DNA from 3 places in the Pseudomonas sp. BIGb0164 genome. Region 2 is predicted to be linked to each of the others. Evidence: predicted binding sites of a transcription regulator. Region 2 holds the regulator's gene; each other region holds the start of a gene.
What was found. Region 2 encodes FliA, which starts transcription of late flagellar genes. Its sites were predicted from a motif close to CTAAAGTTTNNNNNNNNNNNGCCGNTAA; they were not measured.
Positions count from the first base shown of each region.

Region 1: the regulator FliA is predicted to act here: its motif matches at 7,843-7,870, upstream of M2394_RS00865 (methyl-accepting chemotaxis protein).
Region 3: the regulator FliA is predicted to act here: its motif matches at 7,502-7,529, upstream of M2394_RS14230 (methyl-accepting chemotaxis protein).

Region 1 covers NZ_JANUEA010000001.1:212,013-222,525, forward strand. The annotation lists gene M2394_RS00835 (molybdopterin-dependent oxidoreductase) at 1-1,108, shown strand, start outside; gene M2394_RS00840 (TetR/AcrR family transcriptional regulator) at 1,230-1,877, opposite strand; gene ggt (gamma-glutamyltransferase) at 2,037-3,761, shown strand; gene M2394_RS00850 (NAD(P)/FAD-dependent oxidoreductase) at 3,755-4,885, opposite strand; gene M2394_RS00855 (AAA family ATPase) at 4,882-5,415, opposite strand; gene pnuC (nicotinamide riboside transporter PnuC) at 5,412-5,975, opposite strand; gene M2394_RS00865 (methyl-accepting chemotaxis protein) at 6,141-7,775, opposite strand; gene M2394_RS00870 (undecaprenyl-diphosphate phosphatase) at 7,986-8,816, shown strand; gene M2394_RS00875 (DUF1294 domain-containing protein) at 8,813-9,196, shown strand; gene M2394_RS00880 (MmcQ/YjbR family DNA-binding protein) at 9,861-10,214, opposite strand; gene M2394_RS00885 (LysR substrate-binding domain-containing protein) at 10,211-10,513, opposite strand, start outside.
Region 2 covers NZ_JANUEA010000007.1:393,419-403,931, reverse strand. The annotation lists gene flhB (flagellar biosynthesis protein FlhB) at 1-408, shown strand, start outside; gene flhA (flagellar biosynthesis protein FlhA) at 730-2,844, shown strand; gene flhF (flagellar biosynthesis protein FlhF) at 2,857-4,173, shown strand; gene fleN (flagellar synthesis regulator FleN) at 4,280-5,113, shown strand; gene fliA (RNA polymerase sigma factor FliA) at 5,110-5,850, shown strand; gene M2394_RS20530 (chemotaxis response regulator CheY) at 6,018-6,392, shown strand; gene M2394_RS20525 (protein phosphatase CheZ) at 6,411-7,199, shown strand; gene M2394_RS20520 (chemotaxis protein CheA) at 7,211-9,433, shown strand; gene M2394_RS20515 (chemotaxis response regulator protein-glutamate methylesterase) at 9,482-10,513, shown strand, end outside.
Region 3 covers NZ_JANUEA010000004.1:647,512-658,024, forward strand. The annotation lists gene M2394_RS14210 (DUF3050 domain-containing protein) at 1-667, shown strand, start outside; gene M2394_RS14215 (diiron oxygenase) at 664-1,611, shown strand; gene M2394_RS14220 (amino acid adenylation domain-containing protein) at 1,608-4,985, shown strand; gene M2394_RS14225 (SRPBCC family protein) at 5,005-5,463, shown strand; gene M2394_RS14230 (methyl-accepting chemotaxis protein) at 5,509-7,389, opposite strand; gene M2394_RS14235 (sigma-70 family RNA polymerase sigma factor) at 7,669-8,184, shown strand; gene M2394_RS14240 (FecR domain-containing protein) at 8,181-9,152, shown strand; gene M2394_RS14245 (TonB-dependent siderophore receptor) at 9,258-10,513, shown strand, end outside.

The sequences.
Region 1 (10,513 bases), on a different contig from region 2:
TGGCGATTGCGCGGTGTGCCACACGGCGCCGGGTGGTGCGACCAATGCGGGTGGGCTGGCGATGGAAACGCCGTTTGGCACGCTATACAGCAGCAATATCACCCCGGACGTAAAGACCGGTATTGGTGCCTGGTCGTACCCGGCCTTCGAGCGGGCCATGCGTGACGGCATTGGCCGCGATGGGCGCAACCTGTACCCGGCGTTTCCCTACACGGCGTTTCGCAACATCAACGATGCCGACATGCAGGCGCTGTATGCCTACCTCATGAGCCAGGCACCGGTGAGCCAGGCGCCGACGCCGAATGCCATGCGCTTCCCGTTCAATATCCGGCCGTTGATGGCAGGGTGGAACGCGTTGAATTTAAGGCGCGGCGAAATCACCGTGCAGCCGGAGCGCGGTGAGCAATGGAATCGCGGCAATTACCTGGTCAATGGCCTGGGGCACTGCGCGGCGTGCCACTCGCCGCGCAACCTGATGGGCGCGGAGAAGGGCGGCAAGGCGTTCCTTGCCGGTGGCATGGTCGATGGGTGGGAGGCGCCGGCCTTGACCGGGTTGTCCAAGGCGCCGACGCCGTGGACCGAGGATCAGTTGTTCACGTACCTGAGTACGGGGTACTCGGACGCCCATGGCGTGGCGGCCGGGCCGATGGGGCCGGTGGTGAGTGAGTTGTCGAAACTGCCCAAGGCGGATATCCGGGCGATGGCGGTGTATCTGGCGTCGCTCAATGGCGAAGCGACAGCCCAAGCGCAAAGCGTCGCGACGACGGTGCCAAACCCGAATGGCCGACGCGTGTTCGAAGGCTCGTGCAAGGCCTGTCACGCCGATGGCCTGGGGCCGAAACTGTTTGGGGTGAGCCCGTCACTGGCCACCAACACCAACGTGCACAGCGACCAGCCGGACAACCTGATCAAGGTGATCCTGCAAGGCATCAGCAACCCGGCGACTAAGGACCTGGGGTACATGCCGGGGTTCAAGGACAGCTTGTCCAACAGCCAGGTGGCGGATCTGGCGGCGTACCTGCGCGGGCAATTTGCGCCGAATGCGCCGCAGTGGCAGGGGTTGGAGCAGAAGGTGGCGCACCTGCGGGCCAATCCCGGCACTCACTGACACGCCGCGGTTAATACTGTGGGAGCGGGCTTGCTCGCGAATGCGGAGGGTCAGTCAACAGCTCCAGAGACTGATACACCGCATTCGCGAGCAAGCCCGCTCCCACATTTGGATTCGGTTTCTACAGGGAAATCGGGGTGACGCCGCGCAGCACGAGGTCGGTGATGAAGGCCAGCCAATCCTGCTGCTGCCCCTTGTCTGTCAGGTCCTCACCGAGGAACGAGCTGAGGGTGTGGCGGTTGGAGTTATAGAAGTAGCAGAGCGAGGCAATCATCAGATACACGTGCTTGAGGTCCACGTCCTGGCGAAATACACCTTGCGCCTGGCCGGCCTCGATGATCGGCCGCAACACGCCAACCGCCTCACCTGACAACCGACGCATCTCGCCGGACTGCTGCGCATGTTTGCCCTGGTGCAGGTTCTCGATGCTCAGGATCGCCACGAATTCCGGGTGCTTGACGTAGTAGTTCCAGATAAACCCCACCAGATCACGCAAGGCCTGCACTGGCGCATTGAGGTCGAGCTTGAGCTTGCTTTCGGCTTTGTTGAACTGCTCGTAGATGTGTTCCAGCACGCAGACGAACAGGTGTTCCTTGCTGCCGAAATAGTAATACAGCATGCGATCGTTGGAGTCGGCCGCCTTGGAAATGCTGTCGACACGGCCGCCGGAATACCCGTCGCGGGCGAACACCTTGACTGCCGCCTGCAGGATGCGTGCACGTGTCTGGTCCGCCTGTTGGGCACGAATGCCGGTCTTCTTGATCACCATGGGGAACGCCTTGCGCGACAGTCAGGGCGCGAAATATAGCATGGGCATTTTTTCGGCCGTTCTGTGACCGACAAGTTCTGTAATAAAAACGCCATTGCGCTGGGGATTGGATCCTGAACGGGCTATTTTGGTGCACCTCAATAAATAGAGTAGCCATGGATGAAATACCAACCCTTCAGCCGTACCTTGATTGCCACTGCCCTGGTGTTGACGGTCAGTGGTGTGCAAGCCGCTTCCCAGGCCCCGGTGGCCGGTGAAAATGGCATGGTGGTGACTGCCCAGCATTTGGCCACTCATGTGGGTGTGGACGTGCTCAAGGCCGGCGGCAACGCGGTGGATGCGGCCGTCGCCGTGGGCTATGCGCTGGCCGTGGTGTACCCGGCGGCGGGTAACCTGGGCGGTGGCGGGTTCATGACCGTGCAACTGGCCGACGGGCGCAAGACCTTCCTCGACTTCCGCGAAAAAGCCCCGCTGGCGGCGACTGCCGACATGTACCTGGACAAGGACGGCAAGGTCATTGACGGCCTGAGCGCCAAGGGCCATTTGGCCGTGGGCGTGCCTGGCACCGTGTCCGGCATGGAACTGGCCCTGAGCAAATACGGCACCCTCAAGCGCGCCCAGGTGATTGCCCCGGCGATCAAGCTGGCGGAAAACGGCTTCGCCCTGGAGCAGGGTGATATCGACCTGCTGCACACCGCCACCGGCGAGTTCGAAAAAGACAAGGACATGCGCGGGATCTTCCTGCACAACGGCCAACCGATGCAGGTGGGCCAGAAGCTGGTGCAAAAAGACCTGGCCAAGACCCTCAAGGAAATCTCTGCCAAGGGCACTGATGGCTTCTATAAAGGCTGGGTAGCGAAGGCGCTGGTGGATTCCAGCCAAGCCGGCAAAGGCATCATCACCCAGGCTGACCTGGACAAGTACAAAACCCGTGAGCTGGCGCCCATCGAGTGCGATTACCGTGGCTACCACGTGGTTTCGGCGCCGCCTCCGAGCTCCGGTGGCGTAGTGATCTGCCAGATCATGAACATCCTCGAAGGCTACCCGATGGCCGACCTGGGCTACCACTCGGCCCAAGGCCTGCACTACCAGATCGAAGCGATGCGCCACGCCTACGTGGACCGTAACAGCTACCTCGGCGACCCGGACTTCGTGAAGAACCCGATTGCCCACCTGCTGGACAAGGACTACGCCGCCAAGCTGCGCGCCGCCATCGAACCGCAGAAGGCCGGCGATTCCCAAGCCATCAAGCCCGGCGTGTCGCCCCATGAAGGCAACAACACTACCCACTACTCCATCGTCGACAAGTGGGGCAATGCGGTCTCGGTCACCTACACCCTCAACGACTGGTTCGGTGCAGGCGTGATGGCGAGCAAGACCGGCGTGATCCTCAACGATGAAATGGACGACTTCACCGTCAAGGTCGGCGTGCCGAACATGTACGGCCTGGTCCAGGGCGAAGCCAACGCCATCGCCCCGGGCAAGGCGCCGCTGTCGTCGATGAGCCCGACCATCGTGACCAAGGACGGCAAGGCCGTGATGGTGGTGGGTACGCCGGGTGGCAGCCGCATCATCACAGCCACTTTGCTGACCATCCTCAATGTCATCGACTACAAGATGAACATCCAGGAAGCCGTGGACGCGCCGCGTTTCCACCAGCAGTGGATGCCTGAAACCACCAACCTGGAAACCTTCGCGGTCAGCCCGGACACCCAGAAGATCCTCGAAAGCTGGGGCCACAAGTTCGCCGGCCCGCAGGACGCTAACCACTTGGCCGCGATCCTGGTGGGCGCACCGTCCCTGGGTGGCAAGCCGGTGGGTAACAACCGTTTTTACGGCGCCAACGACCCGCGTCGCAACACCGGTTTGTCCCTGGGTTACTGAGGCGTGAGGTGTTGATGCAGGTGGGCCAGGGACAGCGCCACGCTGTCATGGGATAGCTGCAGGGCAGCGCCCTCGGCGCTGCCCTGGGCTGCCGGCATCACCCGTTCGAACATGTGGTTTTCATACGCCTGCACGGCTTTCGAGCCGTCAGGTGTCTCCAGCAGGTGCTGCGCCAGTTCGGCAGCATCGAGCATCGCAGCATTCACCCCTTCGCCGCCAAACGGCGACATCAAGTGCGCCGCATCCCCGATCAACGTCAACCCGGGCCGATGAGCCCAGCGATGGCCGACGGGCAGGGCGTGGATGTGACGGACGAGCAGGGTGGGGCTGGCGGCGTCAAACAGCGCCAGCACGTCTGGGTGCCAGCCTTGGAATTGGGTTTTCAGCGAAGGCGCGTGGGACAAATCAATTGTGTTTGCCGCCCAATCCGTAGGCACGCGGAAGATCGCATAGCCGCGCAGGTGCGCGTTGGCGTTGCGTTGCACGATGATCGAGCGGGCTTCGCCGGCCACCTGCAGCGTGCCGCGACCGACCAGGCGGGCGGCGAGTGGGTGCCTCAGGTCGGCGTCATCGATGTTGAATTCAATAAAGGTCAACCCGCTGTACTGCGGCTGATAAGGCGACAACAACGGGCGGATTTTCGACCAGGCCCCGTCGGCACCCACCACCAAGTCAAAAGGCCCGTGATGGCGGTCGCCTTGATGCAGCGTCCAGCGTTGGTCATCGCCCTGGCTGGCATGGTTGATGCTCACGCCCCACTTCACGCAACCCTCGGGCAGGGAATCCAGCAGGATCTGGCGCAATTGCGTGCGGTCGACTTCCGGGCGGTCTCCCGCCTCGGGGTTCGGGTCTTCAAACAGCAGTTGGCCGTGATGGTCCATCAGCCGTGATCCCTGGTCTTCATAGCGGGCGATGCGCATGAAGGCATCGTCCAGGCCGGCTTGTTGCAACGCGAACTGGCCGGACTCCACGTGCAGATCCAGCGTGCCACCTTGCGGGCGCTCCAGCGGCCCGCTTTCACGTTCGAATACGCAGACGGCCACACCGTGACGGCTGAGGATACGCGCCAGGGTCAGGCCGCCAGGGCCGCCGCCGACGATGGCGATACGCAGTGGGTGAGTCATGCAGGCGCCTCGGCAAGGAGTTGTTCAACGGCTTTGAACGCAGTGGCGCGACGCGCTTCCCAGCTGCCGCGAATGACCAGCGCTGGCTGCTGATGCTGCTCGATCCAGTCCAGGCTGCCCTGGAAAAACGCCTGGCGGTCCGCCAGCTCCGGTTGGCAGCGCTGGCCGTCGGCGGTCCACTCTACGTCTTCGGGGGACAGCACCAGGTGCAGGTCGTAGTGCCGCGCCAGCAGCTCACTGTCGAGCCAGCTCGGGTAGTCACCGAACAGGGTCTGGCTCCACAGCTTGTTGGTCAGCAAGTGCGTGTCGAGGATCAGCAGGCCGGGCTGCCTGGCGCGGGCGGCATCTTCCCAGGCCAGTTGGCCGTGGGCAATGTCAGGGATGTCGGCCAGGGTGGTGTCGCGCTGATGTTGGTCGATGAAGTGGCGCACGTATTCGCCGACCATCACGCCGCCAAAATGCGCTTGCAGTTCCGCCGCCAGCCAGCTTTTACCACTGGACTCGGGGCCGGCCAGTACCACCACCTTCATGCGCGCAGCGCCGGGTCGGCGCGCCATTCACGCCAGCCCTGCACGGCGATCACGGTGAACAGCGCGTAGAGCGCGGCCGTGAGGTACAGGCCTTTGTAGAGGAACAGGCCGACGAAAATCACATCCACCGCGATCCACAGCGGCCAGCATTGCACGCGTTTCTGCGCCATCCACATCTGCGCGACCAGGCTGAAACCGGTGAGGGCGGCGTCGAGCCAGGGCTGAGCGGCGTCGGTCCAGTGGGCCATGGCCGCGCCCAACAACAGGCTGCCGGCCGCACCCACGGCCAGGCTGGTCATGATCGCCGGCCAGCCGAGGCTGGTCACCTGGCGACCCTGCTTGACCTCGCCGGCGCGGGTCCACTGCCACCAGCCGTAAACCTGCAGCGCGGCATAGACCACTTGCAGCAGCATGTCGGAATAGAGTTTTACGTCGAAGAATATCCAGGTGTAGAGCAGCACCATCACCAGGCCGATAGGCCAGCACCAGGGGTTCTGTTTGACCGTCAGCCAGACAGCGATCACCCCCAGGGCGGCGGCGAACAGTTCAAGCCCGGACATGGCGGTTCCTTAGGGGAGACGAAGAGGGCGCTGATTGTAACCAAAGAAGATAGGCTTAGGCATTGGCTTTGTAGTGAGCGGGCTTGCCCGCGCTGGAGTGCGTAGCGCTCCCATTTTTTTGGGGCCGCTACGCAGCCCAGCGCGGGCAAGCCCGCTCACTGCAGATTAGATTTTGAATTGGCGCAGCAGGCCATCGAGTTGTTCGCTGAGGCCGCGCAGGTGCGCGCTGGCGACGCTCGATTGTTCTGCCGCCAACGCGGTGCTGTGGGACAGGCCCGCCGCCTGGGTGACGTTCTGGTTGATGTCTTCGACCACGTGGGCCTGTTGCAAGGTGGCGCTGGCGATCGAGGCATTCAGGCCGTTGAGGTTGCGCAGCGCCTGGCCGATGGCATTGAGGCTGGCCCCGGCCTGGCCGGCTTGTTCGATGGTCAGTTGCGACGCGCTGTGGCTGTCGCTGATCACCTTGACCGCCGCTTCCGAGTGCCCCTGCAGGCGCTCGATCATCACCTGGATCTCGGCGGTGGACTTTTGCGTGCGCTGGGCCAACAGGCGTACTTCATCGGCCACCACCGCAAACCCCCGGCCTTGCTCGCCGGCGCGAGCCGCTTCGATGGCGGCGTTGAGGGCCAGCAGGTTGGTCTGGTCGGCGATGGAGCGGATCACTTCGAGTACGCCGCCAATCTGTGTGCTTTCGCTGGACAGGGTGCGGATCACCTCTACGGCCTGGCTGATGGTGCCCGAGAGCTGGTCGATCTGCTGCAGGCTGCCGTCGATGTTCACCTGGCCTTGCTGCGCCTGGGCCTGGGCGTCACGCATTTCGCTGGCGGCGTGCTCGGCGTTTTTCGCCACGTCCTGCACGCCGTAGGTCACTTCATTGATGGCGGTGGCCACCAGTTCCATCTGCTGCGACTGCTGCTGGCTGCGGTCGTGGGCCTGGCTGGCGTTGGTGCCCAGCTCGGTAGAGGACTGCCCGAGGGCGTTGGCGCACACCTGCAATTGGCCCACCACCTGGCGCAGCTTGGCGGTGAAGCTGTTGAAGTGCCGGGACAGCTGGGTCACCTCATCATTGCCGTGGGTGTCCAGGCTGCGGGTCAGGTCGCTTTCGCCGCTGGCGATATTGCCCATGGCATTCACCGCCGCCTGCAACGGGTTGACGATACTGCGGGCGATCACTGTCACCAGCAAGGCCATGACCAGCGCAATGCCCAGGCCAATCAGTGAGGCTTTCCACACCTGGCCCTTGAACTCGGCCTGCACGTCGTCCACGTACACGCCAGAGCCGATGATCCAGCCCCAGGGTTCGAACAGCTGGATGTACGAGGTTTTCTCCACCGGCGCTTCGGCGCCCGGCTTCGGCCAGCGGTAGTTGACGATGCCGGCGCCCTTGGCCTTGGCCAGGATCACGAACTCGTTGAACACCGCAAACCCGTCCGGGTCGCGGATGGCCGAGAGGTTCTGGCCGTCCAGCTTGGGGTTGGCGGCGTGCATGATCATCACGGGGGTGAGGTCGTTGATCCAAAAGTAGTCGTCGTGGTCGTAGCGCAGGCCGCGCACGGCGCTCAACGCCTGTTTCTGCGCGGCTTCGCGGGTGAGCACGCCCGTCTTTTCGAGGTTCTGGTAATAGGCGAGGACGCCGCTGGCCGTCTGCACCACGTGCTGGGTCTGCTGGCGCTTGGCCTGGTAGAGGTCGCCGTGGATCTGCTTGAGCATCAGCAGGCCCAGGGTCAACAGCATCAACACGGCGACGATCAGGATCAGCCAGAGACGACGGCTGATCGACATGCTGCGCAAACTGTTCATGGTCCTGTCACTCCGTGCTTTTTATAATTGTGGGTGCTGCATCGACATTTCCGGCTTGTCTGATAGGCTTTCGGCCTGCAATCGGAAAACCTGAGTACCGCCTGATTTTTCACGCAATTTTTGCACGCCGGCGTTGATTATCAACGCCGCGCCTGAAGAAGCGCTCGCCTCTTTGAATCATTAGAAATACGCACCACCTTTGGGAGAAACATGGACATTTGGACCGCCATACAGGCATTGATACTGGGCGTTGTGGAAGGGCTGACCGAGTTCCTGCCGATCTCCAGCACCGGCCACCAGATCATCGTCGCCGACCTGATCGGCTTCGGCGGCGAACGCTTCGAAGCGTTCAATATCATCATCCAGCTGGGCGCGATCCTCGCCGTAGTCTGGGAGTTCCGGCGCAAGATCTTCGACGTGGTCACCGGCTTGCCGACCCAGCGCACTGCCCAGCGCTTCACGGTCAACCTGATCATCGCGGTACTGCCGGCGGTGGTACTGGGGGTGATTTTTGCCGACCTGATCAAGCACTACCTGTTCAACCCGATCACCGTGGCAACGGCGCTGGTCGTCGGCGGCGTGATCATGCTGTGGGCCGAGCGCCGCCAGCATGCGGTACACGCCGAAACCGTGGACGACATCACCTGGAAAGACGCGGTCAAGGTGGGCTTTGCCCAGTGCCTGGCCATGATCCCGGGCACCTCGCGTTCCGGTGCGACCATCATTGGTGGCCTGCTGTTCGGCCTGTCGCGCAAGACCGCCACCGAGTTCTCGTTCTTCCTGGCCATGCCGACCATGGTCGGTGCCGCCGTGTATTCGGGCTACAAGTACCGCCACCTGTTCCAGCCCGATGACCTGCCGGTGTTCGCCATTGGTTTTGTCACCTCGTTCATCTTCGCAATGATCGCCGTCAAGGCCTTGCTCAAGTTCATCGCCAGCCACAGCTACGCGGCCTTTGCCTGGTACCGCATCGCGTTCGGCCTGGTGATCCTGGCCACCTGGCAGTTCGGCTGGATCGACTGGACAGCGGTCAAGCCATGAACATCCAGCACCCACGCCTGAAGGCGCTGATCTTCGTGCTGCTGTGCGCCGCGCCGCTGCTGGGCTCAGCCTTGCTCTGGCATCGCGGCGAAACGCTGATCCCGCTCGCGGCCTACGGCGTGGTCAGCGTGGTGGCGTTCCTGATGTACTGGAACGACAAGCGCAAGGCCCAGACCGAAGGCCGCCGCACCCCGGAAAACATCCTGCACGCCGTCGAACTGGCAGGCGGCTGGCCGGGCGCGCTGCTCGCCCAGCAAGTCTTCCGGCACAAGACGCGTAAAGTGTCTTACCAAGTGCTGTTCTGGGTGATCGTGCTGTTGCACCAAGTGTTCTGGCTGGACCAACTGTTCCTGGGCGGCACGCTGCTGTCAGTCCTCTAGGCACTAGCCCCCAACCACAACCGCAACCGTAACCACGATGCGAAGCGAGCTGCTCTTGATGAGTGGTTGGATCTAAAGCAGATACCTGTAGGAGCTGGCTTGCCGGCGATGCAGGCACCTCGGTGAATCAGGCATACCCGGTTGATGCCATCGCAGGCAAGCCAGCTCCCACAGTGAGGGCTCGCGTCATCGTTGATGAGCATCGCCGGCAAGCCGGCTCCTACAGTGGACCGCGTTTGCCTTTGCCTTTGCTCCACACCACTCAAGCCGGCTGTCAGGCCGCTGTGCTCTTGCTTTTGATCTTGATTTTGATCTTAGGCGCCCCGTCAAACACGCTGGCCGGAATCTGACAGGGATTTGGGGGGTAAGCCGGCAGGACGCCGGCTTAGCCGCCCCGCGCCATGGATGGCGCGTGGCGGCGGCCCCCCAAATCACTGTCGGATTACGGGCACACCGAGCCTAGGCGAGGTGCCGAGTGTTGGGGCAAGAGCCTTTTGCTTACTTTTGGGCTTTTCAAAAGTGAGCCGCTGTAAAAGCGGAACCATAAGCCGCCGTTACCGAAGAAATGGATATGTACCCCGTGAGACCGCCATCGCAGGCAAGCCAGCTCCCACATGTTTGATCGCAGGGCGGCAGTTGGAAAGCCATCGCCTGTCAGCCCCCCTCACTCCAGGCGCAACCCCACCTGCGTCCGCTTGGGCAACTTACTCACCACCAGTTGATGAGACCGCTGCAACAGCCCCCGCAACTCCTCAGCCCCCAGCGGATACGGCGTATTCATAATCACCCACTGCGCCCGCGCCAAATAAGGCGCCGGATGAATCCCCGGCCGGTCGACATGCCCAAGAAACAACTCCTTGTCCACCTTGAACGCCAACGACTCCCCCCGCAAGTTCTGCAAGGCAAACATCTTGTTGCCAGCAATCGAAAACACCCGCACACCGCCCCATTTATAGTCCTCCCGAGCACCGGGCAAACTCAGGCAGAACGCCGCGACTTGGGTCTCGGTCATTTTCATAACAAGCGATCTCCACAGCCCTTGAAGGCCTCTTCCAGGTAATCGATCCACGCGCGAATGGCCGGCAGCACGCCACGGCGATGTGGGTACACCGCCTGTAGCCAGCCGCCCGGCGACGACCATTCGGGCAGCAGTTGTACCAACGCGCCGCTGGCCAATTCTTCTTCGCAGTACATCATCGGCAACACGGTAAACCCCAGGCCCTTGAGGGCGCAGGCCTTGCGCACGATAAAGTCGTCGATGCCCAGGCGCGCCTCCATCGACAGGTCCTCGGCATTGCCTTGGGGGTCGATCAGGCG
Region 2 (10,513 bases):
CGTATTCGCCAGCTGCAGCGCGAAATGTCCCAGCGCAAGATGATGGCCGCGGTGCCCGACGCCGACGTGGTCATCACCAACCCGACCCACTACGCCGTGGCGCTCAAGTACGACCCGGAGAAGGGCGGCGCGCCGATGCTGCTGGCCAAGGGCAGTGACTTCACCGCGCTGAAGATCCGTGAAATTGCAGTGGCCAACGACATCCTGTTGCTGGAATCGCCCGAGCTGGCGCGGTCGATCTTCTACTCCACCGACCTCGATCAGGAAATCCCCGCCGGGCTGTACCTGGCCGTGGCGCAGGTATTGGCCTACGTCTATCAGATCCGCCAGTACCGCGCGGGCAAGGGCAAGCGCCCGGACCCGCTCAAAGACCTGCCTATCCCCCCAGAACTGCGCCGCGATTCCTGACAACCCGCTCACTACAAATTTACCGTTCGTCGGCGATTGCGGTTGACCTGTCAAAGTTGACAGGGGTTGTTGGCATGGCTTCGCGGTTTGATAGTGCTGCACGTTATCAAGCGGCAGTCGGGAGCACTGTGATGGCGACGGGTAGCGTCCCAAAGGGCTGCAAGCCGCGAATGTTTGTAGACGCTGAGTGACAAACGGTCTGGACTCGTACCTACCAAGCAAAAGTTGGAAGGCTTCTTGCAATACTGCCTGCAAGTCGCTTTTCGGCGTCAAAAGTTTGCTTCAAGGAAACGAGGAATACCGGTGGTGGATCGCTCTCAAATGCTCGGCACGGCCCGCAGCACCCTGACTGACCTTTCGCGAGGCAATCTGGGTGTGCCGTTGTTGTTGCTGGTGATGCTGGCAATGATGATGTTGCCGATGCCGCCGTTCCTCCTGGACGTGTTTTTCACCTTCAACATTGCGTTGTCGGTGGTGGTGCTGCTCGTCTGCGTCTACGCCTTGCGCCCTCTGGACTTTGCGGTCTTCCCGACCATCCTGCTGGTAGCGACCCTGCTGCGCCTGGCGTTGAACGTGGCGTCCACCCGGGTGGTCATGCTGCACGGCCAGGACGGCCACGCCGCCGCCGGTAAGGTGATCCAGGCCTTCGGTGAGGTGGTGATCGGCGGCAACTACGTGGTCGGTATCGTGGTGTTCGCGATCCTCATGATCATCAACTTCGTGGTGGTCACCAAGGGTGCCGGGCGGATCTCCGAGGTGAGCGCGCGGTTTACCCTCGACGCCATGCCCGGCAAACAGATGGCCATCGACGCCGACCTCAACGCCGGCCTGATCGATCAGAACCAAGCCAAGGCCCGCCGCCTGGAAGTGGCCCAAGAGGCCGAGTTCTACGGTTCGATGGACGGTGCCAGCAAATTCGTACGCGGGGACGCCATTGCCGGCCTGTTGATTCTGTTCATCAACCTGATCGGCGGTATGGCGGTCGGCATCTTCCAGCACGGCATGACCTTCGGCGATGCGGGCAAGGTGTACGCCTTGCTGACCATCGGTGACGGTTTAGTGGCGCAATTGCCATCACTGTTGTTATCCACAGCAGCGGCGATCATGGTGACCCGTGCTTCGGGCTCCGAAGACATGGGCAAGCAGATCAGCCGCCAGATGTTCGCCTCCCCCAAGGCGTTGGCCGTGGCGGCCGGCATCATGGCGATCATGGGCATCGTGCCGGGCATGCCCCACGTGTCGTTTCTCAGCATGGCGGCCATGGCCGCTGGTGGTGCTTACCTGTTCTGGCGCAAGCAAAACCAGGTCAAGGTGCTGGCCCAGCAGGAAATCGCCCGTCAGCAGGATTTGCTGCCTTCCCCGGCCCGCGCCCAGGAAACCAAAGAGTTGGGCTGGGATGACGTGACCCCGATCGACATGATCGGCCTGGAAGTGGGCTACCGCCTGATTCCGCTGGTGGACCGCAATCAGGGCGGCCAACTGCTTGCGCGGATCAAGGGCGTGCGCAAGAAGCTGTCGCAAGACCTGGGCTTTTTGATGCCCACCGTGCACATCCGCGACAACCTCGACCTGGCCCCCAGCGCCTACCGCTTGACCCTGATGGGGGTGATCCTCGCCGAAGCGGAGATCTACCCGGACCGCGAGTTGGCGATCAACCCCGGCCAGGTGTTCGGTTCGCTCAACGGCATCACCGCCAAAGATCCGGCTTTTGGCCTTGACGCGGTGTGGATCGAAGTCAGCCAGCGCAGCCAGGCCCAGTCCCTCGGTTATACCGTGGTAGACGCCAGCACGGTGGTCGCGACCCACCTCAACCAGATCCTCTACAAGCACTCCCACGAACTGATCGGCCACGAAGAAGTCCAGCAATTGATGGGGTTGCTGGGCAAAGCCTCGCCAAAACTCGCCGAAGAGCTGGTGCCGGGTGTGCTGTCGCTGTCGCAATTGCTCAAGGTGCTGCAGGCGCTGCTGGCCGAACAGGTGCCGGTGCGCGATATCCGCAGCATTGCCGAGGCCATCGCCAACAATGCCGCCAAGAGTCAAGATACTGCCGCCCTGGTGGCCGCAGTGCGCGTCGGATTGTCGCGTGCAATCGTGCAAAGCATTGTAGGGATTGACTCCGAGCTGCCTGTGATCACCTTGGAACCAAGGTTGGAACAAATATTGCTCAATAGTATTCAGAAGGCAGGACAAGGCCAGGAAGAGGGCGTTCTGCTGGAGCCAAGCATGGCTGAGAAGCTGCAGCGTTCGTTGATCGAAGCCGCGCAGCGCCAGGAGATGGCAGGCCAGCCGATCATTCTGCTGGTGGCCGGCCCCGTCCGCGCGATGTTGTCGCGATTTGGGCGCCTGGCAGTACCGAATTTGCACGTTTTGGCTTATCAGGAAATTCCTGACAACAAGCAAGTGACTATCGTCGCGACAGTAGGGCCCAACGGCTGAGGGTAGTGGGTTATGCAAGTGAAGCGTTTTTTCGCCGCCGATATGCGTCAGGCCATGAAACTGGTTCGTGATGAGCTGGGCGCCGACGCCGCGATTATCGGAAACCGCCGCATCGCCGGTGGTGTCGAGCTGACGGCTGCCCTGGATTACACCCCCCAGGCGCTGGCGCCGCGCGTGCCGAACATGGAACTCGAAGACGAGCTGCGCAAGACCGCCTCGCGCATTGTCTCGGCCCAGGCCGAGCTGAGCATGCGTGGCGACAGCGATGCCACCACCAACCGCCAGCTGTTCGCCGGCCTGCCGCTGACCGCTGCCGAGCCGCTGGTAGAGCCGACCTTCAAAGAGCCACCGCGTCCTGCTGCGCCAGCCCCGGCGCCGGCAGTCGACCCGCGTGTGTTTGACTCGATGCGTTTTGAACTCAATGGCCTGCGTGAGCTGCTGGAAGTCCAGCTGGGCTCCCTGGCCTGGACCCAGTTGCAAGGCAGCAAGCCGCAACAGGCCAACCTGTGGCGCCGCCTGCAACGTATCGGCTTGTCCGGCCCGTTGTCCCGCGACCTGCTGGCCCTGACCGCCGAAGTCGAAGAACCTCGCCAGGCCTGGCGCATGTTGCTGGCCCACCTGGCGCGCATGATCGTCACCCCGGAAATCGAGCCCCTGGAAGAGGGCGGTGTGATCGCCATGGTCGGCCCTGCCGGCATGGGCAAGACCACCACCCTGGCCAAACTGGCCGCGCGTTACGTGCTCAAGTACGGCGCGCAGAACATCGCGCTGGTGAGCATGGACAGCTACCGTATTGGTGCCCAGGAGCAGCTCAAGACCCTGGGGCGTATCCTCAATGTGTCGGTGACCCACGTCGACCCGGGCCAGTCCCTGGCCAACGCCCTCGACCCACTGCTGCGCAAGCGCGTGGTATTGATCGATACCGCTGGCCTGCAAGCCAGCGACCCGGCGTTGCGCATGCAGCTGGAAAGCCTGGCCGGGCGTGGCATCAAGTCGAAGAATTACCTGGTGCTTGCAACCACTAGCCAGAAACAGGTTCTTACCGCTGCGTATCATAGCTACAAGCGCTGCGGCCTGGCCGGTTGCATCCTGACTAAACTCGATGAAACGGCGAGTCTGGGCGAGGTGTTGAGCCTGGCCATCAGCCACGAATTGCCGGTTGCCTACCTGACCGACGGGCCGCGGATCCCGGATGATCTGCATCTGCCGCGCCGTCATCAGCTGGTCAGCCGTGCAGTCAGCGTGCAAATGCAAGAAGAGCCTAGCGAGGAAGCGATGGCCGATATGTTCGCTGACCTTTACCACAACCCGGCAAAACGGGTCGGTTGAGGGCAGCATGAACACCGTGAAATGTATCTACATCGATGGTCTGCAAGCGATTCACGCGGCCAAGCCATGTAGCCTGCGTCTAAGCAAGACAAGGTAAAGAAATAAAATGGGCAGCATGCATCCCGTACAGGTGATCGCGGTGACCGGCGGCAAAGGTGGCGTCGGGAAAACTAACGTGTCAGTGAATTTGTCCCTGGCCCTGGCAGAGCTTGGCCGTCGCGTCATGCTGCTGGATGCTGACCTGGGGTTGGCGAACGTCGACGTTCTGCTGGGGCTGACACCCAAACACACCCTCGCCGATGTGATCGAAGGCCGTTGTGAGCTGCGCGATGTGCTGCTCCAGGGCCCCGGTGGCATTCGGATCGTGCCGGCGGCCTCGGGCACCCAGAGCATGGTGCACCTGAGCCCGGCGCAGCATGCCGGCCTGATCCAGGCCTTCAGCGATATCGGCGACAACCTCGACGTGCTGGTGATCGACACCGCCGCCGGGATCGGCGAGTCCGTGGTCAGCTTCGTGCGCGCAGCGCAAGAAGTGCTGCTGGTGGTCTGCGACGAACCCACCTCGATCACCGACGCCTACGCCCTGATCAAACTGCTTAACCGTGACTACGGCATGAACCGCTTCCGCGTGCTGGCCAACATGGCCCAAAGCCCGCAGGAAGGGCGAAACCTGTTCGCCAAGTTGACCAAGGTCACGGATCGCTTCCTCGATGTCGCCTTACAATACGTCGGCGCAGTTCCTTATGACGAGTGTGTGCGCAAGGCCGTGCAAAAGCAGCGTGCGGTCTATGAAGCGTTCCCTCGTTCGAAGTGCGCACTGGCGTTCAAGGCCATTGCCCAGAAGGTCGATACCTGGCCGTTGCCCGCCAACCCACGGGGGCATCTGGAGTTTTTCGTCGAGCGATTGGTGCATCAGACGAGCGCAGGACCCGTGCTATGACAGCGACTGGCTACAACGCGTACAAGAAGTCTGCCCGTGACAGCCAGGGCGAGTTGATCGAGCGCTACGCGCCGTTGGTCAAGCGTATCGCCTATCACCTGCTGGCACGCCTGCCGGCCAGCGTCCAGGTCGAAGACCTGATCCAGGCCGGCATGATCGGCCTGCTCGAAGTGTCGACCAAATACGACGCGAGCAAGGGTGCAAGTTTCGAGACGTATGCGGGTATCCGTATTCGTGGCGCAATGCTCGATGAAGTGCGCAAAGGCGATTGGGCACCGCGTTCGGTGCACCGCAATACGCGCATGGTCAGTGATGCAATTCGCGCAATTGAAGCAAAAACCGGTCGTGACGCTAAAGATCATGAAGTTGCGGCCGAACTCCAATTGAGTCTCGATGATTACTACGGGATTTTGAACGATACCTTGGGCAGCCGCCTGTTCAGTTTCGACGACCTGTTGCAGGACGGCGAACACGAAGGGCTGCACGAGGACGGCGCGAGTGCACATCTGGAGCCGTCGCGTGACCTGGAAGATGAACGCTTCCAGGGTGCGTTGGCGGACGCGATCGCCAATTTGCCGGAGCGTGAGCGACTGGTGTTGGCGCTGTACTACGACGAAGAGCTGAACCTCAAGGAAATCGGTGAGGTCCTGGGGGTCAGCGAATCGCGTGTCAGCCAGCTGCACAGCCAGTGCGCAGCCCGCTTGCGGGGGCGATTGGGAGAGTGGCGCGCGCGCTGACAGGCAGTGTGGGGACACTGCAGACGCTACCGTGAAAGCCAACGCTTTCGCGGGTTCGTACCGTGGTGCCCTGGGCAGTCCTTTTTGTGTAACGCCTGTTGATTGAAATGGCGCGTCCAGGTGCTGGGCGCGTTTAAGACTGCTTGGAGGTCGAATTGGACAAGAACATGAAAATCCTCATCGTTGATGACTTCTCAACGATGCGGCGGATCATAAAAAACCTGTTGCGTGACCTTGGGTTCACAAACACGGTCGAGGCGGATGACGGCATTACAGCGATTCCGATCCTCAACAGCGGGAGCATCGACTTTCTGGTAACCGACTGGAACATGCCGGGCATGACCGGTATCGATTTGCTGCGCCACGTGCGTGCTGATGAAAAACTGCGCAGCCTGCCTGTGCTGATGGTGACCGCCGAAGCCAAGCGTGAGCAGATCATCGAAGCCGCCCAAGCCGGGGTGAACGGTTACGTGGTCAAGCCATTCACTGCGCTGGCCTTGAAAGAGAAGATCGAGAAAATCTTCGAACGCATCGGTCATTGATGCTGCCACGGGGGAGCTATGGAGCATAAAGAAACGTCACAGGGAGACTTCGAGTCGACCCTGAAAAAGCATGCTCACCAGTTGGTCGACAGCCTTGAAAAAGGCCAGTTCGGCGACGCGGTGCAGTTAATCCATGAGCTCAACCAGACCCGTGACCGCGGCCTGTACCAGGAAGTGGGCAAGCTCACGCGCGAGCTGCACAGTGCGATCGTCAATTTCCAGATTGACCCGCACATGCCCCAGGCCGAAGAGATTTCGCAAATCACCGATGCCACCGAACGCCTGTCCTACGTGGTCAGGCTGACCGAGGCGGCGGCCAACCGCACCATGGACCTGGTGGAGAACGCCACGCCCCTGGTCAATGGCATGGCCAATGAAGCCCAGGCCCTCAGCGTTGACTGGGGCCGCTTCATGCGTCGGGAAGTGGGCGCGGAGGAGTTTCGTGAATTGGCGCGTCGGGTCGACGGCTTTCTGTCGCGCAGCGAGCAGGAAAACCGCACGGTTTCCAGCAACCTCAACGACATTCTGCTGGCCCAGGATTACCAGGACCTCACCGGCCAGGTGATCAAGCGTGTGACCCAATTGGTCACCGAAGTGGAAAGCAACTTGCTCAAATTGGTGCTTATGGCAGGCCAGGTTGACCGCTTTGCCGGTATCGAACATGACCGCGCAGCGATCCTCTCGGAAAAAGATCCACAAAAACATCTCGCCAAGGGTGAAGGTCCGCAGATTCATGCCGATAAACGTGAAGACGTTGTATCGGGTCAAGATGATGTTGATGACCTGTTATCCAGTTTAGGCTTCTAAGGAGCACCCACATGAGCTTCGGCGCCGATGAAGAAATCCTTCAGGATTTCCTTGTAGAGGCCGGCGAAATTTTAGAGCAGTTGTCCGAGCAACTGGTCGAGCTGGAAAGCCGACCGGATGATGCGAACCTGCTCAATGCAATTTTTCGCGGTTTTCACACTGTAAAAGGGGGCGCCGGCTTCCTCCAGCTCCATGAGCTGGTGGAGTGCTGCCACATCGCCGAGAACGTGTTCGACATCCTGCGCAAGGGTGAGCGTCACGTTGACTCGGAATTGATGGACGTGATTCTCGAAGCACTGGATGCGGTCAACGGCATGTTCAGCGAAGTGCGCGACCGTGCACCGATCACTGCCGCCACCCCGGAACTGCTGGCAGCCCTGGCGCGCCTGGCAGAGCCTGCCGACACCTCGGCCGCACCCGTTGCGGCTGCGGCGCCCGAGCCTGTGGTGGAAGCCGAGCCGGATGTGACGGACAGCGAGTTCGAACAGCTGCTCAACTCCCTCAGTGCCGTCAAGGCCGAGGCTGAGGCCCCGGCTGCTCCGGCGGCTGAAGTCGCGGCACCGACCAGCGAAGACATCACCGACGCCGAGTTCGAGTCACTGCTCGACCAGTTGCACGGCAAAGGCCAGTTCGCCGCCGACGCCGTGGCGCCTGCCGCCGCGCCTGAAGCGCCGGCTGCGTCAGCCAACACCGACATTACCGACGACGAATTCGAAGCGTTGCTCGACCAACTGCACGGCAAGGGCACCTTTGTGGCCGACGCCTTGCCGGAAGTCGCCGCAACCGCCGCCGCGCCGGCCGCCAGTGCCGCGCCGGCCGCCAGTGCCGCGCCGGCCGACGACGGGCTGATTTCCGATCACGAATTCGAGTCTCTGCTCGACGAGTTGCACGGCAAAGGCAAGTTCTCCGAAGTGGCCCCGGCCGCTGCGGTGGCGACGGCTGCACCGGTGGCCGCCAAAGCCGCCGCGCCCGCCGCCAAGCCAGCCCCGGCCCCTGCAGCCGCTGCTGCACCAGCGCCTGCACGGGCGGCCGCCGCACCGGTGGCCGACAAGCCTGTCAGTGAAGCCGAAACCACCGTGCGGGTTGATACCGCGCGCCTGGACGACATCATGAACATGGTCGGCGAGCTGGTGCTGGTGCGTAACCGCCTGGTGCGTCTGGGCCTGAGCAGTGGCGATGAAGCCATGCAAAAGGCCGTGTCGAACCTTGATGTGGTCACCGCCGACCTGCAGACCGCCGTGATGAAGACGCGCATGCAGCCGATCAAGAAAGTCTTCGGCCGCTTCCCGCGTCTGGTTCGCGACCTGGCGCGCCAGCTCAAGAAAGAAATCAACCTGGAACTGGTGGGTGAAGAAACCGACCTCGACAAAAACCTGGTCGAGGCCCTGGCCGACCCGCTGGTCCACTTGGTGCGCAACGCTGTCGACCATGGCGTGGAAACCCCGGAAGAGCGCGAAGCCGCAGGCAAGTCGCGCAACGGCAAGGTGGTCCTGGCCGCCGAGCAGGAAGGCGACCACATCCTGCTGTCGATTACCGACGACGGCAAGGGCATGGACCCGACCATTTTGCGCAATATCGCGGTCAAGCGTGGCGTGATGGACAAGGACGCCGCCGACCGCCTGACCGACACCGAGTGCTACAACCTGATCTTCGCCCCGGGCTTCTCGACCAAGACCGAGATCTCCGACGTGTCCGGCCGTGGCGTGGGCATGGACGTGGTGAAGACCAAGATCAGCCAGCTCAATGGCTCGATCAACATTTACTCGACCAAGGGCCAGGGCTCGAAGATCGTGATCAAGGTGCCGTTGACCTTGGCGATCATGCCGACCCTGATGGTGATGCTGGGCAACCAGGCGTTCGCCTTCCCGCTGGTCAACGTCAACGAGATCTTCCACCTCGACCTGTCGCGCACCAACGTGGTGGACGGCCAGGAAGTGGTAATCGTGCGCGACAAGGCGTTGCCACTGTTCTACCTCAAGCGCTGGCTGGTGGCATCGGCCAAGCATGAAGAGCAGCGCGAAGGCCATGTGGTGATTCTCTCCGTGGGCACCCAGCGTATCGGCTTTGTGGTCGATCAACTGGTGGGCCAGGAAGAAGTGGTCATCAAGCCTTTGGGCAAAATGCTGCAGGGAACCCCGGGCATGTCGGGTGCGACCATCACCGGTGACGGCCGGATCGCGCTGATTCTCGATGTTCCGAGCATGCTCAAGCGTTACGCCGCTCGGCGTATTTGATTCTGGTGGGGCAGGGCGGTATTGCCCGCCCCGCCTAACGGAGTGTTTATGGCAGTCAAGGTCCTGGTGGTGGACGATTCGGGTTTCTTCCGCCGCCGCGTCTCGGAAATTCTTTCCGCCGATCCAACGATCCAGGTGGTCGGCACGGCCACCAACGGCAAAGAGGCGATTGATCAAGCCATTGCGTTGAAGCCGGACGTGATCACCATGGACTACGAGATGCCGATGATGGATGGCATCACCGCAGTCCGGCACATCATGCAGCGCTGCCCGACCCCGGTGTTGATGTTCTCCTCGCTGACCCACGAAGGCGCCCGGGTCACCCTGGATGCGCTGGACGCCGGCGCGGTGGACTTCCTGCCGAAGAACTTCGAAGACATCTCGCGCAACCCCGAGAAGGTCAAGCAGATGCTGTGCGAGAAGGTGCACAGCATTTCCCGCAGTAACCGTCGCAGCCTGTTCAGCACCCCGGCGCCAACGCCGACACCGGCTCCCGCAGCGGCCCCGACCAGTTCGTTCGGGCGTCCTGCGCCGGCACCGGTTGCGCGCCCTGTGGCGCCTGCGCCGGTGCGGGCTGCTGCGCCGGCTGCCGCTCATTCGCCTGCGCCCAAGCGCAAAGCCTACAAGCTGGTGGCCATCGGCACGTCCACGGGCGGCCCGGTTGCCCTGCAACGTGTGCTGACCCAACTGCCGGCCAACTTCCCGGCACCGATCGTGCTGGTGCAACACATGCCGGCTGCGTTCACCAAGGCCTTCGCCGAGCGCCTGGACAAGCTGTGCCGCATCAGCGTCAAGGAAGCCGAGGATGGCGACATCCTGCGTCCTGGCCTGGCGCTGCTGGCCCCGGGCGGCAAGCAGATGATGGTGGACGGCCGTGGCGCGATCAAAATCCTGCCAGGTGATGAGCGCCTCAACTACAAACCGTGCGTGGATATCACCTTCGGTTCGGCAGCCAAGTCCTACGGCGACAAAGTTCTGGCGGTGGTGCTCACCGGCATGGGCGCCGACGGCCGCGAAGGCGCGCGCCTGCTCAAGCAGGGCGGCAGCGCCATCTGGGCCCAGGACGAAGCCAGCTGCGTG
Region 3 (10,513 bases), on a different contig from region 2:
CATGGAAAACCATGTATTCGCAGTCTGGGATTTCATGACACTCGCCAAACGCCTGCAACGAGACCTGACATGCGTTCGATTACCCTGGCTTCCCCCTTCCGATCCACAGTCTGCTCGCCTGATCAATGAAATCGTATTGGCCGAGGAGTCCGACACACATCCAACCGGCGGCTATTGCAGCCATTTCGAGTTGTACCTGGAGGCAATGGCCGAGGTGGGTGCCGACACATCGAGCATCCATCGCTTCCTCGCATTGCAACGCCAAGGCGTGAACGCCCGCGCCGCCCTGCCCATGATCGATGTGCTTCCCGAGCTTGCCCGCTTTGTCGACAGCACACTGCACCTTGCCCTGAATGCACCGACCCATTGTGTGGCAGCGGTCTTTCTTCACGGGCGCGAGTGTGTCATTCCAGGGATGTTTGAACGCCTCCTGCAACAGGATGTGCTTATGCCTGGCCAGGCACCCGCCTTGCGCAACTACCTTGAGCGTCATATCGAACTGGACGCCCAGGAACATGGGCCCGCCGCAGAACAGTTGCTGGAACGCCTGGTGACTGCCGATCCGAACCACCGGCGCGAAGCCGATGAAAGGGCACTCGCCGCCGTAGAAAGCCGCATTACGCTCTGGGACGCCTTACGTACCTCGCTGCATGAGGTACACCCATGAACACCTGCGACTACCGCTCCATCGCCGATGACTGGGAGCATCGCGCAACCATTCGCACACGCCCCCGCCGCCTGCTGGAAGACGATGACAAACTGATCTACCCGCTGTGCCGACAGCCCTTGGTGCTCAGCGCGACGTTTCTTGAACATTGCCCACAGTGGCGCGACTTTGCGCTGGTGCAGAGCTTCTATAAGTTCATCAATGACGTGGTGATTTTCGAAACCGAGATCGTCGACAAGACCGCCCGCCGTATTGCGAAGAACCGTTTCCCACAGCCCCTCCCCCTTGCCTGCCGATACGACGCGATGACCGTCGTTGTCGACGAGGACTACCACGCGCTGGTCGCGCTGGACTTCTTGCAGCAGACCGTGGCGTTGACCGGCATTGCTCCTATCGACATGCCCGAACAGATCGAGCTGAGCCACGCCTTGCCAGCAGCCCAGGCGCAGGTGCCGGCACATCTGCGCGATGCCATGGAACTGGTGGGCGTGGCGATTGCCGAGAACACCGTGACTCATGACGTGGCGGCGTTTTCCAAGGACAGCAGTATCAAGGCATCCGTACGCGGCTTGATGGCCGATCACCTGTTTGATGAAGGGCGCCACGCGCTGTTCTGGACACGCCTGGTGCGCCTCTATTGGCAAACCGCGAGCGCGGATGACCGTGACAGCATCGCCCAAGCTCTGCCTGTCTTCCTGGCACATTACCTGACCAATAACCTGCAAAAGCACTTCAACCTGCAGCTGATCGAACACTTCGATGTCAGCGCTGACGTTCGTACTGCTCTAAGGGCCGAAGTGGCGGCCATGGATTTTCCCATCGGCCGCCACCACCCGTTGCTTGCCAACATCATGGGGTTCCTGCATCACAGCGGCCTGCTGCAGACTGCGAGCGTGGCCCGGGCGCTGAACGACTATCTGCCGGTTACCGGGAGGCCAGCATGAGGCGCTTGACCATCGCGTTTGCCGGCATCAGCAAAGCCCTGGCGGCGCTGAGGCTGGAGCTGGAGCAGTATGGGCATGTGGCAGGCGACGAGGCGGTCGACCTGTTGATAGAGGACGGCAGCCAGCCGGTACCCGCCCACCGTTACGAAGCCCCGCGAATCAGCCTGCGCCTGGGCGTGGGCCCCGTGGCCGAGTGCGGGTTGCCTGCCCTGCAACTGCGCAGCTACGACAATGCCCGGCACCTGCTGGCTACATTGGACCTGGCTGCACACCCCAGCGGTAATGGCCAGTGCCTGCGCCAGCAAGCAATCGCCGTGTTAACGGAGTGGGTGGCCTTGCAGGTCAGCGGCTTCTCACGGGACCCGGAGCATTTTCGGGAGGGCGCAACGGCCAATGATTGGCCCGAGAAGGGATTGCAGGCGTTGGATGCGCTGGCATTTGTGCATCATTTGAATCGCACGACCGATGAGACCTTGCTGCAGCAGGCCGAGGTCCCGTTGATCGAACAGTTGCAGGCCAGCCTACAGGCGTTTGCGTCGCGAACAGCCCTGAACCTCTCAGGCCGCGAGGTGACGTATCGCCAATTGCAGGCTCGTGCCCTGGTGATCCAACGCCAACTGTACCCGTTGCTCAAGACGTCAGAGACGGTGCCGGTGGTCGGGGTGTGCCTGGAGAAGTCAGTGGACCTGTACGCCAGCATGCTTGCCGTACTAGGCTGCGGCGCCGTCTACCTGCCACTGGCACCGGACCATCCCACGCGACGCCAACGGCTGATGCTGGAAAACGCAGGGGCGAGCGTCTTGCTGCACGGGGAGGCGCATCCGCTGCGCCATGAGTTCACATCGTTGAATGTCAGTGCGCACGCCCCGTTGAACACACAGGCCATAACGCCGCTGATGCGCAAGCGCCCCGCTGCCGCCCTGCCGTGCATGGTGCTCTACACATCGGGAACGACTGGCCAGCCCAAGGGCGTCTTGCTGAGCCAAGGTAATCTTGCGCATTTCTCGACGTGGTTTCGTCGCCGCATGGCCGTCGACGAAAACAGCCGAGTCCTGCAATTTTCGCCGTTGAGTTTTGACTCCTCGCTGATCGATATCTTCCCCAGCTTGATCGCCGGCGCAACATTGGTCGTCCCGACTGCAGAGCAACGCCGCGACCCGCAACAACTGCTGGCGCTGATCCGCCAGCAGCGCATCACCCACGGTTTCCTGCCACCGGCGTTGCTCAGCATCCTGCCCCTGAAGCAACCGCTGGGCCTGACACACCTGTTCACCGGTGGCGAGGCCTGTGAGCCCTGCGTGATCGATCGATTGGCGCAACAATGCCACTTGCACAACCTTTATGGCCCCACCGAAACCACCGTACTGGTCACCCATCGCACGCTGCGCCCTGGCGACGGTAATCGCAGCCTCGGTCGTCCCATCGCCAACTGCCAGGTACTGATACTCGATGACGACCTGCAGCCGGTCGGTGAGCACGTCATGGGCGAGTTGTACATCGTCGGCCCTGGCGTAAGCCTTGGCTATGTGGGCAGGCCTCAACAGGCACACGGCCCCTTCCTGGAACTGGACATTCCCGGAGGGCAAACCCTGCGAGCCTATCGCAGCGGCGATTTGGCAAAGTGGACAGCAGACGGCATCGAACTGGGCGGACGCCGCGACCAGCAGGTGAAAATACGTGGCTTTCGAGTGACCCCCCAGGAGATCGAACAGTGTGTGCGCAACAGCCGTCTGTTTCGCCAAGTGACCGTGGTGATTGATGATGATCAGCGGATCCGGGGATTTGCCAGCCAACCCGAAACGGGGGCCACTGTCGCCTGCCTGGCCGAGTACGCACAGCAATGGCTGCCAGATTACATGCGCCCTCAGATCTGGACGGAGTTGCCGCGCATGCCATGCTCCGACAACGGTAAGGTCGATCGCCAGGCTTTGCTTGCATGGCCGGTCACACGCATTGCATGTGCCGCTGCCGACACGGCACGAACGCCCCTGCAAACGCACCTGGCCGACCTATGGAGCGAATTGCTGGAACGGCCCTCCGACGGGTTGCCCATCGACGTGAGCTTCTTCAACCTTGGCGGCCACTCCTTGCTGCTGTCGACCTTGTTGCTGCGGATTCGCGATCAGTTTGGGCGCAGTTTTTCCCTGAGTCACTTTATTGAAAGCCCAACGATTCGCACGCTTGCGGTGCTGATGGAAGACGGCGTGATGCCCGACAGGGTGACCGACCAGGCGTCATATGATGCTCAGCGGGAATGGGACTTCAAAACGCTGCCCGGCGATCACGTCGGTAACCCGCGCAAAGTCATCGTCACAGGGGCCAACAGTTTTGTCGGTGTGCATATCGTGCAGGCGCTTCTGGCGGGCGGCGCCACACACGTTGCGTGCCTGGTACGTGAATCACCCGAGCGTGCGGCGGATACCCGCTTTGCCGACGCCCTGCGCGAATATCAACTGGAACACCTGGACCTGAGCCGAGTGCAGGTATACGCAGCCGATATCAGCCGGCCCCGCTTAGGCCTGACCTGCGAGCGCTACAACGACCTGGCGCGCAATTACGGGGTACTCGTGCACAACGCCGCACACGTCAACCATGTGATGGACTACGCGTCTCTGGCCCCGGACAACGTCGTGCCGATAGCCGAGTGCGTGCGGCTGTGCGAAACCCACTGCAAGAAAGTCTTCAATTTTATCTCGACGCTGTCGGCCTCCAGCAGCCGCGATGCACAGGGGCATGTCCTGGAAGCCCCCGCCGCGACGACACCACCGGTGTTCATCAAGAACGGCTACAACCTTTCCAAATGGGTGGCCGAGCGACAGTTGGGGCGCGCGATCGAACAAGGCGCGTGGGTGAATATCCACCGCCCCGGCAATATCAGTTTCAACACGCGCAACGGTGTCTGCCAACCCCACCGGAACCGCCTGATGCTGATGCTCAAAGGTTCGCTGCAACTGGGCCTGGTGCCTGAGCTGGACCTGAACTTCGACCTGATGCCGGTAGACTTCTTCGCCCGTTTCATTGCATTGCACTGCGGTGAATTTCACTCTGCCGCACATGTGTTCAACCTGCATAACCCACAGCCCTTGAGCTGGGCAGAGTACCTGGACGCGTTCAACCGCGCGGGCTGCCTGTTTGAGCGGGTAGACGTTGCGCACTGGCAACAGGCACTGCGTACGGTGGGCCAGGACAACGCGCTGTTCGGCGTGCTCGGGTTCTATCTCGATACCCTGGGGGACGACATCGGTGACACCTCGATGATTCTGCATGACAACGCGCGGCGAGGTGTTCAACGGATGGGTGAACAGTACCCGGCAAAAGACCCTCTCTTGCTGAGCAAAGGGTGCAACTACCTCAAGACCATCGGCTTTTTGTAAACCGCGTCAGGAAAACCTCATGAAACCGCTGCAACCCGATACATTGATTCGCAACCCACAGGCCAGACCGGTAGTGGCCGCTGCCGTTGTCACCAGCAGTGCTGCCCGCGTGTGGGATGTGGTGGGCCAGTTCGCCCGCTTCGATAGGTTCATTCCTGCCCTGGCCCGTATCGAAATGACCGGCACTGGAGTAGGAGCTTTACGCACGAAGTTCTTCAAGGACGGCCATTGCGTCGTGGAGCAACTCAACAGCCGTGATGAGCAGGCCATGCACATGACCTGGACCACCCTCTACAACACGCTAGGGATCGCCAGGCTGTGGGCGGCGATGAGCGTGGAGGCCCATGGCACAGAGTGTTCGAAAGTGGTGTGGACGATTATTGCCGAGCCCGTCGAAACGGCACACGCAGGTTTTGAAGCGTTTGTTCAGGCATTCGCCGACAGCGCCTTGGAGAATGTGCGCCGGCTATTCAGTTGAACAGCAGGAGCGAGGTGGCTCGCTCCTGCCCGTCCAATCAACGCGTCAGATCTTGAAGCTGTCGACCAGTTGCTTCAAGCGGCTGGCCTGTTGCGACAGCGCATCGCAGTCTTTCAGGGTTTCGTTGAGGTTGGCCACGCCCTGCTGGTTCAGCAGGTTGATCTGGTTGATGTCGACGTTGAGGGTCTCCACCACTGCGGTCTGCTCCTCGGTCGCGGCAGCCACCGACTGGTTCATGCCGTCGATCTCGACGATCCGCTGCGTCACGCTGACCAGGCGCGCACCGGCCTGGTTGGCCACTTCAACACTTTCCTCGCTGGAAGACTGGCTGGCGTTCATGGTGGTCACCGCTTCACGCGAGCCCACTTGCAGCGAGGTGATCATTTTGTGGATCTCCTCGGCTGACTCCTGGGTACGGTGAGCCAAGTTGCGCACTTCATCGGCCACCACGGCAAAACCACGCCCGGCTTCACCGGCGCGAGCCGCTTCGATCGCTGCGTTCAGGGCCAGCAGGTTGGTCTGCTGGGAAATACCTTTGATCACATCGAGGATGTGGCCGATGTTATCGGTGCTGGCATTGAGGGTTTCGATCTGAGTACAGGACAGGCTGATCTTCTGTGACAGCTCCGACATCGCCAGGATGGTTTGCTCAACGACCTTGCGTCCATCGTCGGCCTGCTCGCTGGCCCCGCTGGCGTGCTGGGAAGCATCGGCAGCGTTGCGGGCGATCTCTTGGGTGGCAGCACCCAGTTCGTTGATCGCTGCAGCCACGCTGTTGGTACGTGCACTCTGCTCGTCGGAGCCGATGATCGAGGCGTTGGACGACGCCATGACACGCTGGGACAGATCGTGCACCTGACGGGTTGCCGAGGACACTTCGGAGATGGAGGCGTGAATACGCTCGACGAATTGGTTGAATGCACTGCCGACTTCGCCGAACTCGTCCTTGCTGGTGACATCCAGGCGGCGGGTCAGGTCGCCTTCGCCTTGGGCAATGTCCTGCATGGCCACGCCCATTGTGGTCAACGGGCGTAGCAACACTTGAATCAACAGGCTCAAGAGCACGGCAATCACCACCACCGCGATCAACATGGCGACCAATGCAGAAGTACGGAATTTGCCCAGCGGAGCGTAGGCCTTGTCTTTATCGATCGACAGACCGATGTACCAATCTGCCCCCGGCAAACCGCTGATAGGGGTGAACGACAGGATGCGATCCTGGCCGTTGAGCACGACTTCCTGGTTGACCTTCTCGATTCGAAGGGGGGTGCCCGGGTAGATGTCCTTGAGATTTTTCATCACCTGGTCCTGATCCGGACTGACGATGACCTGGCCGTCTGCGCTGACCAGGAACGCGTGGCCGATACCACCGAAGTCGACCGAGTTGATGATCTTCACCAAGGTCTGCAGGCTCAAGTCACCGCCGACCACACCCAGCAGTTCGCCGTTCTTTTTCACCGGCATGGCGATGGTGACGATCTGGCCACCCACTGCGGCCATGTAAGGCGGAGTGAGCATGGTTTTATCCGCTGCCACCGCTTGTTTATACCAAGGGCGCTGACGAGGGTCGTAACCGTCGGGCATCTTGGCGTCAGGACGCTGTGTGAACACGCCGTTGGTTTGGCCGACGTAGGTGAACTGGAAGTTCGAAGTGAACGCAGGTTGATCGACCAACCCTGGGAGGTCGGCACCGCTGCCTTGGTGGGCGACGTTCTGCGCCAGGCTTTCGAGCACCAGGATGCGGCCACTGAGCCAGTTCTGGACGCTACTGGCGGTGAGTTCGCCGGATTGCTGGATGGACGACTCCAGGTTTTGCTTGATGGTGCTGCGCTGCAGGTAGTCGTTGTAGAGCGTGAATAACGCGAAGGCCAGAACCACGACGCCTGACGCGGCCAACAGAATTTTATGACTGAACTTGAGATTCATTTCATCGACTTCTTTTGCCAAAGGGGGTGAGCGTGCCGAGTGGAACATTCCATGTAACGGGATAGGCGGACTCTCGGGCCGCTCTATTTCGGTGCACGCATGGCTCATCAGGCTTTCGGCCAAGCTCCGGCAAATCTTAGAAATTTGTGAGAAGCATCCTCTTTTGACGTGGGAAACCGACCAGCGGTACAGCCGCACGCCTCAGCGATTGCAAAATCTTTCAGTCTTCCCGACAATGCGACTAATTATCATTTGTGACGCTTGGCCAGGCCTGTGTGAATGCCATCTTCTGACTACATCCCGTGTGAAAGTGTTGTGCATACGCTCTACAGCACCCATCACCATTGGCTCAACACATGGTTGCGCAGTCGCCTGGGTAATGCCGCCGATGCCGCAGACCTGGCGCAGGACACCTTTGTGCGGCTGCTGCAGAAAACCGAACGCTTCGAACTGAAGGCACCTCGCGCTTTTCTGCGCACCATTGCTCGGGGTTTGGTGATTGATCACTGGCGTCGTGAAGAAATAGAACGTGCTTATCTCGACGCTATTGCGCATCTGCCGGAGGCATTAGCGCCAAGCGCTGAAGCCCGTGTGTTGGTGCTGGAATTGCTGGAGGAGGTCGCCCGGCTTATGGAAGGCTTGAAGCCCAAAGTGCGTAAGGCTTTTCTGCTGGCTCAGTGCGATGGGCTGGCGTACAAGCAGATTGCGCAGCAGATGGGCATCTCGTTGCGGTCAGTGGAGCGGTATGTCGCGCAAGGGCTCTATCACTGCTACGTCCTGCGGTATGGAACATGAATGCTTCCCGGCACGGCCCCGACTCCCAGGTCGTCAAACAAGCCATCAGTTGGGCGCTGCGTCTGCGTCACAATCGGGCCAATGTGCGTCTGCATGCGCAATGTGAACACTGGCGCGAAGCCCATGTTGATCACGAGTTGGCCTGGCAGCGGGTACAGGCGCTTCAGCAGGAATTGAACAGCCGGCTGACGGCGATCCCTGGGGCACACGCGGCGTTGGAGAGCAGCGCACAGGGGCTCGATCGCAGGCAGGCGCTGAAGGTGTTGTCTGGCATCGTATTGGTGGGCTCGGCAGGCTGGATCAGCAGGGATCTGATGGGCTGGCAGCGCTGGACGGCCGACCTCGCCACCGCCACGGGTGAGCGGCGCAACATTCAATTACCAGATGGCACTCGTCTGCAGCTCAATACCGACAGCGCAGTGGACCTGAGCTTCGATCCTCAGCAACGCCTGATCACGTTGCTGCGCGGGGAGATCCTGGTCAATTGCGGCGCCGTGTCGCCAACGCCCCTGCTGGTGAAGACCCGCCATGGCCTGTTCGAAGGCATCGATGGGCGCTTTACCGTACGCCAAGAGCGCGATTGCACACGGTTGAGTGTGGTCAGCGGCAACGTGGCCATTCACTCTCCTCATACAGCCGGGGGACTGTTCACTCAGGCCCACTCGGGGCAGGACTATCTTGTGGACCAGACGCAAGCCGTCGTTGCTCCGCCTCCGGACATGGATGCAGGGGCCTGGGCCGACGGATTGATCATCACACGAGGCATGCGGCTTGAGGATTTCCTGGCAGAAGTGGGCCGCTACCGACAGGGTTATCTTGGCTGTTCGACCGATGTTGGCGATTTGAGGCTGTCGGGCGTGTTCCGCCTGGAAGACACCGACACGCTGTTGGCGATATTGCCCAAGACACTCCCGGTTCAGGTGCGCTATCGCACACGTTGGTGGGTGAGCCTGGAACGGTCCACCTGATTTTTTATGTGCTGCATCAACTTTTTTTGGCGGCTTTTTTCCGTGAGCCCGGCTTAGACAGTAAGCCTCTCAACCTGCCTTCGCCGGCCTCTACGGATATTGACCATGACTGTGCGTTTTCAAACCGATTCATCTGTCTTACCCCACCCTTTGCTAGCCAACGCCATCCGCGCCGCGCTGTTGTCGACGGCACTGGGGTTGGGTGCGCTGCCGACTGTCGGCATCGCCGCGCAATCAGGCACTGAACAGATCCACCGGCACTACGATATCCCCGCCGGTTCGTTGAGTGACGTGCTCAATCAGTTTGCCCGTGAGGCAGGTATCACCCTCTCCAGCACGCCGTTACAAACCCAGGGCAAACAATCGATCGGATTGCACGGTGACTATTCGGCTGAGCAAGGCTTGAACCAATTGCTTACCGGTTCGGGGTTGCAGGCAGAATCGCAGGACGGCGTCAGCTTTGTTCTACAGGTGTTGCCGAAAAGCGCCACGCTGACTTTGCCCAGCACTGACATCAAAGGCTTCGCCCTGGGTAATGCCTTGGGCAGCATGGACGGCTATAACGCGACCCATAGCCAAATCGCAACCAAGACCAGCACCGCCCTGCTTGAGACCTCCCAAAGCGTTTCAGTGGTGACGCGTGAACAGATGGACGACCAGGGCTCCCAGACCGTCGCGCAAGCCATGCGTTACACACCTGGCGTGTTGACCAACCCTTATGGCGCAACCCATCGTTATGACTACGTGGCCATGCGCGGTTTCAACGATGGATCGGTCGACAACATCTATCTGGATGGCCTGAAGTCCATGGGGGACAGCGGTACCTACAGCACGATGCAGGTGGATCCCTACTTTCTGGAACGGGTCGACATTCTTAAAGGACCGTCTTCCGTGCTGTATGGACGCAGTTCGCCGGGCGGCCTGGTGGCGCTGACCAGCAAGAAACCACTGTTCGAACCTTATCATCAGGTTCAAGCGACAGTTGGCAGTCACGGGCAACGGGGCATGGGTTTCGATTTCAGCGGGCCGGTGGACGACGACAAGCGCATTGCCTATCGACTGACTGGGTTAGCGGACAAGTCTGACACCCAATTCGACCATGCCAAGGAGAAACGCTATGCATTGGCTCCAACGCTGAGCATCGATTTCACTGAGGACACTTCGCTTACGCTTCAGGCCTATTTGCAGCATGACCCTGATGGCGGTTATCACGGGGGGATGCCAGCGGATGGCGCGTTGCATCAACGCAACGGGCAGCGGATCTCGAGTCATTTTTTTGAAGGTGAACCTGGGGTCGATGGTTACAAACGTGATCAGCAATCGTTCGGTTACCAGTTTGAACATCGCTTCAATGATGCGCT